DNA from 2 places in the Streptomyces sp. NPDC031274 genome. Region 2 is predicted to be linked to the other one. Evidence: predicted binding sites of a transcription regulator. Region 2 holds the regulator's gene; the other holds the start of a gene.

Region 1 (7,399 bases), on a different contig from region 2:
CGAACGTGCCGGGCACGTCCCTGACCTGCGGCTCCTGCTGTGCCTTCGCGCTCTTGCCACCCGACTCGCCCGCTGTGACGGCGGCGAGCTCGGCGAGCAGCCTCTGCTGTGCCGCGGCGAGGGCCTGGCGCGGGTCGCGTGCCCGCGGCGCCGTCGCCTTGCCGCCCTGGGGAGGCGGCGAGATGTCGGTGCTCGGCTCGCGCGTCGTGCCGGTGGCCTCGCGCGTGGAGATCTGCGCCTGTACGACGGTCGCGTCGTTGTCCAGGACCACGCGGACGATGCCGCGGTCGGGCGTGATGACCGGTACGCCGTCGAAGACCTGCCGGAACGTCACATGCGTTTCGAGTGACACCGGCTTGCCGAGCTCCGAGCCGTCCTTCGCCCCGGAGTTCTGCATCAGGTCGTGCACGCTGTCCACGACGAGCTCGGCGCCGTCGGCGTGCTGCTCCGCGAACGCGCGTGCCGCCTCGACCGCCCGCTCCGTGGGCAGCTGGCGCAGGTTGCGGTGGTTGGCCTCGGCGAGCTTGACCCACCGGACGGCGTGCGGCGCCGTGGAGATGACCCGGTCACCGGAGGTCGCGTTCAGCACGCCCTGCCGCTCGACCTGCACCTCTTGCAGCGCCGCCGACGGGAAGTCGGCGATGCGGCCGAGCTTGGTCAGCTCCTCGCCCGGGTCGCGCGGCGCGAGCTGGACGATCTGCGGGCTGCTCGGCGCCAGGGTCAGCGGCTCCCTGAGGCTGTCGCGGGCGTAGTACCAGCGCCACGCGTACCAGTTGTCCGGCACGTGGTCGCGGTAGAGGGTGCGCTCGCCGTTGAGCCGGGCGGTGGCCTCGGCCTGGGTGGAGCCGACCGCGGCGACCGAGGGCGCCTGGCCCTTGTAGATGTCCCAGCTCGCGTTCAGCCACGCGTCGGTGAACGTCTGCCCGGCCCGCCACTTCTCCCAGAACTTCTTGCCGTAGTCCGGGCTGTCGATGCTGACGCTCTCGAACCCGAAGATCATGCGGAAGCCGATGTTGGGCCCCGCCCACGTGCGGATCGGGGAGTGCCCGCCGAGCACCCTGAGCGAGTTGCACGTGGACCAGAAGACGTAGTTCGCCTTCTCGTTGCCCAGCGCCATCCGGTTGGACACCGCGTCACTGCGGCCGTCCCAGACCGCACCCAGTGGCGCGAAGAAGACGCCGTTGCCGTCCATGCCGCCGTGACCCGAGTGGTACACGGCGACCACCGCGTCCATCCCGTAGCGGTCCTGCCAGTTGTCGTACGTCTCCTCGTACGCCCAGACCTGCGCCCCGGCGTCCGCGAACCAGAAGTTGCGGTCGTAGAACTGCTGGAGGTACGCAAGCCAGCCGCTGGCGTCGGCGTGCGTGTGGAAGAGAGTGTTCTGGTTGACGAACTTCTGGATGCTGAAGGCTCCCCACCAGCCGAAAGTCGAGTCGCGTGGAGTGGCGGCCCCCGGCTTCGCCCCTTCCAGCGGAGACGGACCGCGGTCCGAGTAGTTCATGCGCATGGCCAAACCCCCTGAGTGATCTCCTCGTCGGTGCGAGGGGGCCTCAAAGTGTCACCGCCCGACTGCCTTGCCCAGTTGCCATTCAGGCCATAGCTACTGCGCACCGGGGCTCTCGTCGGGCCTCTGACGCATCAGTAACCGTCCCCAGTGGGCCGGTCTTCGGCGTGCTCCGAGTCGGGGTGTGATCGGATGGGCGCACGGATGTTCCGGAACGCATCACGGAACCGCACTGAAGGGATCTACATCGTGGCTACCACGCGCTCCGCGCACACGGTCTGGGAAGGCAACCTGCTGGAGGGCTCCGGCACCGTCACCTTCGACTCCTCCGGGATCGGCGAGCAGGCCGTGTCCTGGCCGTCCCGCGCCGAGCAGGCCAACGGCAAGACCAGCCCGGAGGAGCTCATCGCTGCGGCACACTCCAGCTGCTTCTCGATGGCCTTCTCCAACGGCCTCGCCCAGGCCGGCACCCCGCCGACCCGCCTGGTCACGTCCGCCGACGTGACGTTCCAGCCGGGTACCGGCATCACCGGCATCCACCTCACCGTCGAGGGCACGGTGCCGGGCATCGACGAGGCCGCGTTCACCGCCGCCGCCGAGGACGCCAAGAAGAACTGCCCCGTGAGCCAGGCGCTGACGGGCACGACCATCACGCTGACGGCGAAGCTCGCCTGACGCAGTTCGGACCGTGCCGCCGTCCCTCGTGGGGCGGCGGCACAGTCATATGCGGCATTGACAATGTGCCGCTCAAGTTTTGTGATGGAGGTCGAAGTACGTCGGTCAACGGGCTCGCGGTGGAAGGGGACTGGACATGGCACGTGCAGTCGGGATCGACCTCGGTACGACGAACTCGGTGGTGGCCGTCCTGGAGGGCGGTGATCCCACGGTCGTGGCCAACGCGGAGGGCGCGCGCACCACACCCTCGGTCATCGCCTTCGCGAAGAACGGCGACGTCCTCGTGGGAGAGGTCGCCAAGCGGCAGGCGGTCACCAATGTGGAGCGCACCGCACGCTCCGTCAAGCGCTACATGGGCGACGGAAGTTGGCGCTTCCCGGAGGACGGGTCGGTGGACGGCACCCGGTACACCGCCCAGGAGCTCTCCGCCCGCGTCCTGCAGAAGCTCAAGCGTGACGCCGAGTCCTATCTGGGCGAGGACGTCACGGACGCGGTCGTCACCGTCCCTGCCTACTTCGACGACACGCAGCGCCAGGCCACCAAGGAGGCCGGTGAGATCGCGGGCCTGAAAGTGCTCCGCATCATCAACGAACCGACGGCCGCGGCCCTGGCGTACGGCCTCGACAAGGGCGACGACCAGACGGTCCTCGTCTTCGACCTGGGCGGCGGCACCTTCGACGTCTCGCTCCTGGAGATGGGCGACGGCGTCATCGAGGTGAAGGCCACCAACGGCGACACGCAGCTGGGCGGCGACGACTGGGACCAGCGCATCGTCGAGCATCTGGTGCGGCAGTTCAAGAACGGCCACGGTGTGGATCTCGGCAAGGACAAGATGGCGCTCCAGCGGCTGCGGGAGGCCGCGGAGAAGGCGAAGATCGAGCTGTCGTCGTCGAGCGAGACGGACATCAACCTGCCGTACGTCACCGCGTCGGCGGAGGGCCCGCTGCACCTGGCCGAGAAGCTGACCCGCGCTCAGTTCCAGGAGCTCACGGCGGACTTGCTCGAGCGCTGTCGCGGCCCCTTCCACCAGGCGGTCAAGGACGCGGGCGTGAAGCTCTCGGCCGTCGACCACGTGATTCTGGTGGGCGGCTCGACGCGGATGCCCGCGGTGACCGAACTGGTCAAGGAACTCACCGGGAGCGAGCCGCACAAGGGGGTCAACCCGGACGAGGTGGTGGCGCTCGGCGCGGCGCTCCAGGCGGGTGTGATCAGGGGTGACGTGAAGGACGTACTGCTCCTTGACGTGACGCCGCTGTCCCTCGGGATCGAGACCAAGGGCGGCATCATGACCAAGCTCATCGAACGCAACACCACGATTCCCACCCGGCGTTCGGAGACCTTCTCGACCGCCGAGGACAACCAGCCCTCGGTCGGCATCCAGGTCTTCCAGGGCGAGCGGGAGATAGCCGCGTACAACAAGAAGCTGGGCGTCTTCGACCTCACCGGGCTGCCTCCCGCTCCCCGCGGTGTCCCCAAGATCGAGGTCACCTTCGACATCGACGCCAACGGAATCATGCACGTCTCCGCGAAGGACGAGGCGACGGGGCGCGAGCAGCGCATGACGGTGACGGGCGGTTCCGCGCTGCCCAAGGACGACATCAACCGCATGGTGCGGGAGGCGGAGGAGCACGCGGAGGAGGACCGCAAGCGGCGCGAGGCCGCGGAGACCCGCAACCAGGCGGAGCAGCTCGTCTACCAGACGGAGCGGTTCCTCCAGGAGAACGAGGAGCGGATCCCCGCGGAGACCAGGACCGAAGTGGAGTCGGCAGCAGCGGAGTTGAAGGGCGTCCTGAAGGACAAGGCCGACGACACGGCGGCACTGCGCGCGGGCGCGGAGAAGCTGGCCGCCGTGAGCCAGCGGATGGGGCAGGCCATGTACGCGGCTGCCGGCGCAGGCGCCGATTCCGGCGGGGGCGCCGATTCCGGCGGAGGCGCCCAGGAACAGGGGGCTCCGGAAGAGGGCGTGGTGGACGCGGAGATCGTGGACGACGAGAAGCCGGGGGAGCAGCAGAAGCGGGCCGGGGAGTAGCGCACCGTCGGTCACCGGCTTCGCCGAGTTCTTCCTCGAACGCCGGACGGGCCGGATCCGGACGGGCCGGCTCCAGCCCGTCCGGAGATCACGACCCCGTCTTCTCCCAGCCCCGCCGCTCCGGACGGGGCCCGACCCTGCTCGGGTCCTTGCTCCGGTAGACCACGTACGGCCGGAACAGATACTGCACCGGCGCGCTGAACATGTGCACGAGTCGGGTGAACGGAATCAGCGCGAACAGCGCCATCCCGACCACCGCGTGAATCTGGTACAGGACCGGAACCCCCGCCATCATTCCCGTGTCCGGCTGGAGGGTGAACAGGCTGCGCGCCCAAGGGGCGATGGACTCGCGGTAGTGGTAGCCGTCGCCCGAAGCGTGCGTCAGCTTGGCCACCATGCCGAGCACGATCGCCGCGAACAGCACCAGGTACATCAGCTTGTCGTTGGCGGTCGTCGCCCGGAAGACCGGCGCGTTCGTGCGCCGCCGGTAGAGCAGCAGCAGGATGCCGAGCACCAGCATGATTCCCGCCGCCGTGCCGCCGTACAGCGAGAACAGGTGGTACGTGTGCTCGCTCACGCCCACCTTCTCCGTCCACGACTCCGGAACGAAGAGACCGACCAGATGTCCGACGAGCACGAAGAGGATGCCGTAGTGGAACATCGGCGACGCGATGTTCAGGAGCTTCGACTCGTACACCTGCGAGGAACGCGTCGTCCAGCCGAACTTGTCGTAGCGATAGCGCCAGGCGAGGCCCGCCGCCAGGAGGACGACGACCACGTACGGGATGACGCCCCACAGCAGCGTTCTCATCAGTGTTCCCCGATCATTCAGTGTTCCCCGATCATCGCGAAGGGTTCGAGGCCGACGTCCTCCCGCGGGGGCCCCGACCGGGCGAGGGCCTGCGCCTCGGCCCGGTCCTTCGGTGAGGGACCGGGCAGCGTCGCGCACACCGCCTGGAGCACGGACGCGTACGGCGTGCCGAAGTCGGTGAGGGCGAGCCGCAGCAGTTCGAGGCCCGGCCGGTGCTCATCGAGGAGGACCGGACCGGCGTGCGCGGAGAACTCCAGGACCGCGGGCAGGAAGTCAGGCAGCTCCTCGCCGGTGAACTCCATCCCGTGCTCCCGGTAGACCTCCTTGAAGCGGACCAGGGCCATCCCGCGCCGCCGTGTGTCACCGTCGCGCCACCAGCTCAGGTAGAGGCTGTGGCGGTTCTTGAAGTCGAAGACCTGCACGTAGTGCGCGGCGAGTTCGCGGCGGCCGGTCGCTGCGGCGTGCGTGAGGAACCTCTCCAACTGGGGTGCGGCGGAGCACAGTTGAGGCAGCAGGGTGCGGAATTCATCGTCCGGGTACGACAGGCAGTGCGCGGCTGCCTGGTAGAGCACGGCGTTCTCGCTCACAGTGTGTCCTTCTCGGCGGCGGACGGCTGCTCGTCGGCGGTCTGCCGGTCCCGCAGCGCGTGGAAGTTCTCGATGGTCACCAGAGGGAGCTGTTTGCGGCCCGAGTCCTGGCCGAACGGCCCGTCCCCGCCCATGCCGGGACCGCCCTCGTGGTCGAGGCTGCACGAGTCCGGAAGCGCCGATTCCTCCAGGCGCCGCGCGTCACCGACCGCGGCGGTCGGGATGACGTAGCGGTCCTCGTACTTGGCGATGGCGAGCAGCCGGTACATCTCCTCGATCTCCTGGCCCGACATGCCCACGGCATCGGCGACCGAACTGTCGGGCCGGTCACCGAGGTTGATGGCCCGCATGTGCGCCCGCATCGCCGCCAGCTTCTCCAGCGAGGCCCGCACCGGCCCCACGTCACCGGCGGTGAAGATCTCCGCGAGGTATTCGAGGGGGATGCGCAGGGTGTCGATGGCGCCGAACAGGTTGTCCAGGTCCTCGCCGTCGTGCCCGGTCTCGCTCAGCGCGTCCACGACCGGGGAAAGCGGCGGGATGTACCAGACCATCGGCATCGTCCGGTACTCCGGATGCAGCGGGAGCGCCACCTTGTACTTGCTGATCAGCGCGTGCACGGGGGAGCGGCGTGCCGCCTCGATCCAGTCGTGGCCGATCCCGGCCCGCTCGGCCTCGCGCCGCACATCGGGGTCCTCCGGGTCCAGGAAGACCCCCAGCTGGGACTCGTACAGCGCCGTGTCGTCCTGCACCGACGCCGCCTGTGTCACCTTGTCGGCGTCGTAGAGGATCACACCGAGATAGCGCAGGCGGCCCACGCACGTCTCCGAGCAGACCGTGGGCAGGCCCACCTCCAGGCGCGGGTAGCACATCGTGCACTTCTCGGCTTTGCCGGTGCGATGGTTGAAGTACACCTTCTTGTACGGGCATCCCGTCACGCACTTGCGCCAGCCCCGGCAGCCGTCCTGGTCGACCAGGACGATGCCGTCCTCCTCGCGCTTGTACATCGCGCCGGAGGGGCATGACGCCACGCACGCGGGGTTCAGGCAGTGCTCGCAGATCCGCGGCAGATAGAACATGAAGGTCTGCTCGAAGGCGAACTTCACCTTCTCCGCGGCCTTCTCGCGGGTCCTGGCCACCATCGGGTCGAGATCGCCGTACTCCGTCGCGCCGCCCAGGTTGTCGTCCCAGTTCGACGACCACTCGATCTTCATGGGCTTGCCGCTGATCAGCGAGCGCGGCTCGGCGACCGGGTAGTCGTCGCCGAGCGGGGCGTCGGTGAGGTTCTTGTACTCGTACGTCCAGGGCTCGTAGTAGTCCTTGATCTCCGGCAGCTTGGGATTGGAGAAGATCTCCAGAAGGGCCTTGAACCGGCCGCCGTTCTTGAGCTTCAGGGCGCCGCGCTTGTTCAGCTCCCAGCCGCCGCGCCACTTCTCCTGGTCCTCGTAGCGGCGCGGATAGCCCTGGCCCGGACGGGTCTCGACGTTGTTGAACCAGACGTACTCCATGCCGTCGCGGTTGGTCCACGCCTGCTTGCAGGTGACGGAGCAGGTGTGGCAGCCGATGCACTTGTCGAGATTCATGACCATGGCGATCTGAGCCATAACGCGCATCAGTACTGAACCTCCTGGCTGCGGCGGCGGATGACGGTGACCTCGTCGCGCTGGTTCCCTGTCGGGCCCAGGTAGTTGAAGGCCCACGACAACTGGGCGTAACCGCCGATGAGATGGGACGGCTTGAGGATGAGGCGGGTCAGGGAGTTGTGGATGCCGCCGCGCTTGCCGGTGGTCTCCGCC
Region 2 (7,399 bases):
CGGCGTTCTCCAGATCGCCGAGTACACGCGCTCGATCTTCAGCTCCAGCCAGAGTGAACGCTCCACGAGCGAACTCGATCGTGCGGTCCAGTTCCGAATGGAACGGCAGAAGATCCTCACCCGAGAACGTCCTCCGGCTCTGCACGCGGTGATCCACGAGGCCGCGCTGCATGTGCGATTCGGCGGCGCGGCAGTGATGCGCAAGCAGTTGCTGCACCTGATCCGCATGGCCGAACTGCCCCATGTGACCATCCAGGTGCTGCCGTTCACGGCAGAGGGCCTGTCCGCCTTCAGTACCCCGTTCCTGCTGGTCGGATCCCACGGGGCCGCACTGAAGACCGTCCTCGTCGAGACTCCGGCATCCTCGCTCTACGTGCACGAGCGCGAGGCGGTGGACAAGTACACGGCACGGTTCGCCCGCCTCTCCACCACAGCCCTGCCGCCTCTGGACGCGAGAGTGCCCGCGTCCGCACACGATTCACGCGACTCCCTGAGTCTGATCCAGCACCTGTTCTACAGCCTCCAGGAGATCTGAGATGCCCCAACTCGACTGGCAGAAGTCAACGTTCAGCGAGGACCAAGCGAACTGCCTCTACATAGCCACCGCCCCCGACGGAACGATCCACCTACACGAGAGCGAATCCCCAACGACAACCCTGACAACAACCCCCACCCAACTATCCGCACTCCTAAAATCCCTCACCCACCGGACCAACCCCCCGCGAGTCGGCTAGCCGCTGCAAGAAAGTCCCAACCCCCGCCCGCGTTCCCGCACGTCAGCGCGGTGAGCCAGCAGCAGCGCGTGGGACTTTTCTGCAACCGCCCTAAGCCGCCCACGAACGCAGCAGCCCCTCCCGCTCCCCCGCCCGGGGCGAACCGCCCTCCCGCGCCCGGCCCCACTCCGCCATCGCCGCCAGCGTCGTGCGCAGGGTCGCCTCGCCCTCCGTCATGCGGGACAGGAGCGTCAGCGACAGGTCGTGCTCCGCCTGGGAGTAGCCCGTCGCCGCGGCCACGTACGCCGTCAGTTCCGTCAGCTCCGTCAGCTCCGTCTGCTCTGAGCCCGCCGCCCTCCTCGTGAGCCGTACCGTCATCGCCGGGGCGTCGTCCGAGCCGCCCAGGCCCACCGTGAGGGCCATGTCCACCAGTACGCCCACCTGCCGCTTCAGCGACTTCACGGGGGCGTCCTCGACCGTCAGGGCGCGCACCTCGTCCCAAGGGTAGAACGCCGCCTGCTTGTCGCCGAGGGCCACGATGCCCTCCGGTGTCAGGCGCACCCCCGCCGCCAGGCCCGACGGCTTCGCGCCCACGTACACGTCGCCCTCGGCGATCCAGAAAAGGCCCACCATGGCCATCGTCGGTCCAACTCCCCCGGTACGGAACGTAGAACAGCGGGGGGGGGGGGGGGGGGGGGGGGGGGCTTCCCCCGCCCCCCCCCCCCCCCCCCCCCACCCTCCCCTCCCTCCTCCCCCCCCCCCCTCTTCTTGCTTCCCCCCCCCCGCGGGGGGGGGGCGGGCACGCCCGGCCGCGCCGCCCGCCCCCCCCCCCCCCCCCCCCCCCCCCCGCCACATTACTAAGAGCTTCGCTGAGCTACTGCTCCGACGATCTCTTCGGCCGCCACACCACCAACGCGCTCGCCTGCTGCACGTCCTGGTAGGGCACCAGGTCCCGTCGGTACGACGCGTGGACCGCCGCCTCGCGCTGCTGCATCGCGGTGGCCGCGCCCTCCACGGCGCTCGCCAGCTCGACCACCCTCGCCTGCAGCGCCGCGACCTGGTTCTCCAGCTCGATGATGCGCTTGATGCCGGCGAGGTTGATGCCCTCTTCCTGCGACAACTGCTGCACCGTGCGCAGCAGTTCGATGTCACGGGCCGAGTAACGTCGGCCGCGGCCCGCGGTGCGGTCCGGGGAGACCAGGCCCAGGCGGTCGTACTGGCGCAGGGTCTGCGGGTGGAGGCCGCTCAGCTGGGCGGCCACCGAGATGACGTAGACCGGCGTCTCGTCGGTCAGCTGGTAGGGATTTCGACGACGGCCGTCCATCTCATGCTCCCTTCGCGGCCTGGAACAGTTCTGCCCGCGGATCGTCGTCCGCAGTCGCCTCGCGGTAGGACTCCAGGGCTTCCTTCGCCGCGTCGGACAGGGATGTCGGAACCGACACCTCCACCGTCACCAGCAGATCGCCCCGCGAACCGTCCTTGCGGACCGCGCCCTTGCCCCGCGCCCGCATCGTACGACCGTTGGGGGTGCCCGGAGGGAGCTTCAGGGTGACCGGCGGGCCGCCCAGTGTGGGGACCTTCACCTCGCCGCCCAGTGCCGCCTCGGCGAACGTCACCGGCACCGTCACCGTCAGGTTGTCGCCCTTGCGGCCGAAGACCTTGTGGGAGTCGACGTGCACGACCACGTACAGGTCGCCCGCCGGGCCGCCCCGTTCACCGGGACCGCCCTTGCCACGGAGCCGGATGCGCTGGCCGTCGCTGACACCCGCGGGGATACGCACCTGCATCGTGCGCGACGACTTCGCCCTGCCCGAGCCCTTGCAGACCTCGCACGGGTCCTGGGCGATGAGCCCACGTCCCTTGCAGTCCACGCAGGGGTCCGTGAGGGAGAAACCGCCGCCGCCTCCCCGCGTGACCTGGCCCGTGCCGACGCAGGTCGGGCACACGCGCGGTGTGCCGTTCTTGTCGCCGGTGCCGGAACAGGCCTTGCAGGGAGCCTGCGACGACATCCGCAGCGGGACCGTGGCCCCGTCCACCGCCTCCGTGAAGCTCAGCGTGACCTCGGACTCGATGTCCTGGCCGCGCCGGGGCTGCGTACGCGTGCCCGCGCCGCCCGCGCCCGTGCCGCCTCGGTTGAACAGGCCCCCGAAGACGTCACCCAGACCGCCCCCGAAGCCACCCGCGCCGCCGGCACCGCCCGCTCCACCGCCACCCGGGGCGCCGCCTCCGAAGAGGTCGCCCAGGTCGAAGTTGAACGAGCCTCCGGTGCCGCCGCCTCCGGGACCGGCCCTGAAGCCGCCGTTGCCGAAGAGAGCACGCGCTTCGTCGTACTCCTTGCGCTTCTTGGGGTCCCCGAGGACGTCGTTCGCCTCGGAGATCTCCTTGAAGCGCTCCTCGGCCTTCACGTTGCCCGTGTTGGCGTCCGGGTGGTTCTCGCGGGCGAGTTTCCGGTACGCCTTCTTGATCTCGGCTTCGGTGGCGTCCTTGGGGACGCCGAGGACCTTGTAGTAGTCCTTCTCGATGAAGTCCTTGGTGCTCATCCCCGACGTCCCTCCTCTCGCTTCACAACAACTCCGATACGTCAGCCCTCGTCCGGGCCGCCACCGGTCTCCTTGTCCTCCGCCGCGTCGGCGGAGTCCGTGGAAGCAGCGGTCTCGGCCTCGCCCTTGACCGTCTGCGCGCCCGGCTGCGGTTCGGCCACGGCCACCCGCGCGGGGCGGATGGTGCGCTCACCGATGCGGTACCCGGGCTGCAGGATCGCGACGCACGTCGTCTCGGTGACGTCGGGCGCGTACGAGTGCATCAGGGCCTCGTGGATCGTCGGGTCGAAGGGCTCGCCCTCCTTGCCGAACTGCTGGAGGCCCATCTTGGCGACGACCGTCTCAAGGGACTCCGCCACCGACTTGAACCCGCCGACCAGCTCGCCGTGCTCACGGGCGCGGCCGATGTCGTCGAGGCTCGGCAGGAGCTCGCCCAGGAGGTTCGCCGCGGCGATCTCCTTGACCGTCACCTTGTCCCGCTCCACACGACGGCGGTAGTTCTGATACTCCGCCTGCAGCCGCTGGAGGTCCGCCGTGCGCTCGCCGAGCGCCGTACGCACCTGGTCGAGCTGCGCGGTCAGGCCCACGTCCTGAGCTGTCGTACTGCTTGCTGCGTCCCCGGCCGGGGCCGCCGGGCCCTCCTCGGTGGAGGGCTCGGCGGCCAGCGACGCGGCGTCATCGGGGGTGGCGCCGGAGGGGACGTCGGGCTTCTCGGCGTTGTCGCCGAAGCCCGGAGTCTCCTCGGTCATGCGGCGCCGCCCTTCGCGTCGTTCGGCTTCTCGTCGTCGACGATCTCGGCGTCGACCACGTCGTCGTCCTTGTCCTTGGACATGTTCGGGGCCTCGGCGCCCTCGGCACCCGGGGCAGCGCCCTCGCCGCCGGCGGCCTGAGCGTCCGCGTACATGGCCTGGCCCAGCTTCTGGGAGACGGCCGCGACCTTCTCGGTGGCCGTGCGGATCTCCGCCGTGTCCTCGCCCTTGAGCTTCTCCTTCAGCTCTTCGACGGCGGACTCGACCTCGGTCTTCACGTCACCGGGGACCTTGTCCGCGTTGTCGGTGAGGAACTTCTCCGTCTGGTAGACGAGCTGCTCGCCCTGGTTGCGGGACTCGGCGGCCTCGCGGCGCTTGTGGTCCTCGTCCGCGTACTGCTCGGCCTCCTGGCGCATGCGGTCGACCTCGTCCTTCGGCAGCGAGGAGCCGCCGGTGACGGTCATCTTCTGCTCCTTGCCGGTGCCGAGGTCCTTGGCCGTCACGTGCATGATGCCGTTGGCGTCGATGTCGAAGGCGACCTCGATCTGCGGGACACCGCGCGGGGCGGGCGGCAGACCGGTGAGCTCGAACATTCCGAGCTTCTTGTTGTACGCCGCGATCTCTCGCTCGCCCTGGTAGACCTGGATCTGGACGGACGGCTGGTTGTCCTCGGCCGTCGTGAAGATCTCGGAGCGCTTGGTCGGGATCGTGGTGTTGCGCTCGATGAGCTTGGTCATGATCCCTCCCTTGGTCTCGATACCGAGGGACAGCGGGGTGACGTCGAGGAGCAGGACGTCCTTGACCTCGCCCTTGAGGACACCGGCCTGGAGGGCGGCGCCGATGGCGACGACCTCGTCCGGGTTCACGCCCTTGTTCGCGTCCTGGCCGCCGGTCAGCTCCTTGACGAGCTCCGCGACGGCGGGCATACGGGTGGAGCCACCGACGAGAACGACGTGGTCGATCTCGGAGAGCTGGATGCCCGCGTCCTTGATGACGTTGTTGAACGGGTTCTTGCACCGCTCAAGCAGGTCGGACGTGAGCTGCTGGAACTGAGAGCGCGTGAGCTTCTCGTCCATGTGCAGCGGGCCCTCGGCGGACGCCGTGATGTACGGCAGGTTGATCGAGGTCTCCGTGGAGGAGGACAGCTCGATCTTGGCCTTCTCGGCCGCCTCGCGCAGGCGCTGGAGCGCCATCTTGTCCTTGGAGAGGTCCACGCCGTGGCCGTTGTTGAACTGCTTGACCAGGTAGTCGACGACGCGCTGGTCCCAGTCGTCACCACCGAGGTGGTTGTCGCCGTTCGTGGCCTTCACCTCGACGACGCCGTCGCCGATCTCCAGGAGGGACACGTCGAAGGTGCCGCCACCGAGGTCGAAGACGAGGATCGTCTGGTCGTCCTTGTCGAGGCCGTACGCCAGAGCGGCGGCCGTCGGCTCGTTGACGATGCGCAGGACGTTCAGGCCCGCGATCTCGCCGGCCTCCTTCGTCGCCTGGCGCTCCGAGTCGTTGAAGTACGCGGGGACGGTGATGACCGCGTCGGCCACCTTCTCGCCCAGGTACGACTCGGCGTCGCGCTTCAGCTTCTGCAGGATGAACGCGGAGATCTGCTGGGGGTTGAACCCCTTGTCGTCGATGTCCACCTTCCAGTCAGTGCCCATGTGGCGCTTGACCGAGCGGATGGTCCTGTCGACGTTCGTGACTGCCTGGCGCTTGGCGACCTCGCCTACCAGGACCTCACCGTTCTTCGCGAAGGCGACGACGGACGGCGTGGTCCTGGCGCCCTCGGCGTTGGTGATGACGGTGGGCTCGCCGCCTTCAAGAACGCTGACGACAGAGTTAGTCGTGCCCAGGTCGATGCCGACCGCACGTGCCATTTCGGTTCCTCCAGAGGTACTTCTTGAGTGGATCTGACTCAAGGATGCATGGTCGCTGCGCTTGCGTCAACAGATGTGAGTCTAGGGGGCTCAACTCTTATCCCGCCCTTACGCGCAACTAGGTCCCCTGGCTGGAACCACGCCCTTGGCCTGCGGGCCGAATGTGGCTGGTCGCGCAGTTCCCCGCGCCCCTTTGGGGCGCCATGCGCGGCAAGGGTTGCCTGAGCGACGCAGATCACCGCCTCGCTGGCTACAGTGCGGCTGAGTAAGTGGGTAGTCTCAGACGGACTGCATAAGTTACCGCTTAGTAATAGTTCGCCTCGCAGGCCCGAGGAGCCCCCAAATGCAACTCGCCGCGATCATCGTGTCGCTGGTCCTAATCGCGGTCGGCGTCGCGCTGTTCGGCCGTGCCATCGTGCAGATCGTCCAGTACATGCGGCTCGGTCAGCCCGTACCCGCCGGGACCCGCACCGATCAGCCCGTGCAGCGCACCGTCACCGTGGCCAAGGAGTTCCTCGGCCACACCCGCATGAACCGCTGGGGCGTCGTCGGCGTCGCGCACTGGTTCGTGGCGGTGGGCTTCCTCTCGCTGCTCCTGACCATCGTCAACGCCATCGGCCAGCTCTTCAAGGCCGACTGGATGCTGCCGATCATCGGCGAGTGGGCCCCGTACAACATGTTCGTCGAGTTCATCGGCACGATGACCATCGTCGGCATCGTGACGCTGATCGTCATCAGGCAGCTGAGCAACCCCGACAAGCCGGGCCGCAAGTCCCGGTTCGCGGGCTCGAAGAAGGGCCAGGCGTACTTCGTCGAGGCCGTCATCCTCATCGTCGGCGTCTGCATCTTCGCGCTGCACGCCCTTGAGGGTGCCCAGCACCACGTGGACAGCTACGAGGCGTCGTTCTTCATCTCGTACCCGTTCGTCTCGTGGTTCGGCGGCATGGACCTCTCCACGCTGCAGAACCTCACGTACTTCTTCGCCATGGTGAAGATCGCGACGTCCTTCATCTGGATGATCACCGTCGCGCTCAACACCAACATGGGCGTCGCCTGGCACCGCTTCCTCGCCTTCCCGAACATCTGGTTCAAGCGCGACGCGGACGGCTCCACGACCCTCGGCGAGCTCCAGCCCATGACGTCCGGCGGCAAGCCGATCGACTGGGAGGACCCGGGCGAGGACGACGTCTTCGGCGTCAGCCAGGTCGAGCAGTTCTCCTGGAAGGGCCTCCTCGACTTCAGTACGTGCACCGAGTGCGGTCGCTGCCAGTCGCAGTGCCCCGCCTGGAACACCGGCAAGCCGCTCTCCCCCAAGCTCCTGATCATGTCGCTGCGCGACCACGCGCACGCCAAGGCCCCGTACCTGCTCGCCGGTGGCGGCAAGGACATGGAGGGCAACGAGAAGGCGACGGAGGAGCAGCTCAAGGACGTTCCGGCCGCCGCTCTCGCCGAGGCCGAGCGCCCCCTCATCGGCACCGCCGAGGAGAACGGCGTCATCGACCCCGACGTCCTGTGGTCCTGCACCA

The links. Region 2 encodes HspR, which represses chaperone genes until heat shock. Its sites were predicted from a motif close to TTGAGNNNNNNNNNCTCAA; they were not measured.
Region 1: dnaK (molecular chaperone DnaK) is a predicted target of HspR. The motif match lies at 2,237-2,255, and genes of this name have one in related genera.

What each region holds. Positions count from the first base shown of each region.
Region 1 covers NZ_JBVIHP010000009.1:105,921-113,319, forward strand. The annotation lists gene ACZ5CR_RS16700 (DUF6345 domain-containing protein) at 1-1,507, opposite strand, end outside; gene ACZ5CR_RS16705 (OsmC family peroxiredoxin) at 1,754-2,179, shown strand; gene dnaK (molecular chaperone DnaK) at 2,316-4,208, shown strand; gene narI (respiratory nitrate reductase subunit gamma) at 4,297-5,019, opposite strand; gene narJ (nitrate reductase molybdenum cofactor assembly chaperone) at 5,037-5,606, opposite strand; gene narH (nitrate reductase subunit beta) at 5,603-7,216, opposite strand; gene ACZ5CR_RS16730 (nitrate reductase subunit alpha) at 7,216-7,399, opposite strand, start outside.
Region 2 covers NZ_JBVIHP010000053.1:9,425-16,823, reverse strand. The annotation lists gene ACZ5CR_RS42870 (DUF5753 domain-containing protein) at 1-535, shown strand, start outside; gene ACZ5CR_RS42865 (DUF397 domain-containing protein) at 537-734, shown strand; gene ACZ5CR_RS42860 (hypothetical protein) at 825-1,352, opposite strand; gene ACZ5CR_RS42855 (heat shock protein transcriptional repressor HspR) at 1,588-2,037, opposite strand; gene dnaJ (molecular chaperone DnaJ) at 2,039-3,253, opposite strand; gene grpE (nucleotide exchange factor GrpE) at 3,295-4,002, opposite strand; gene dnaK (molecular chaperone DnaK) at 3,999-5,873, opposite strand; gene ACZ5CR_RS42835 ((Fe-S)-binding protein) at 6,217-7,399, shown strand, end outside.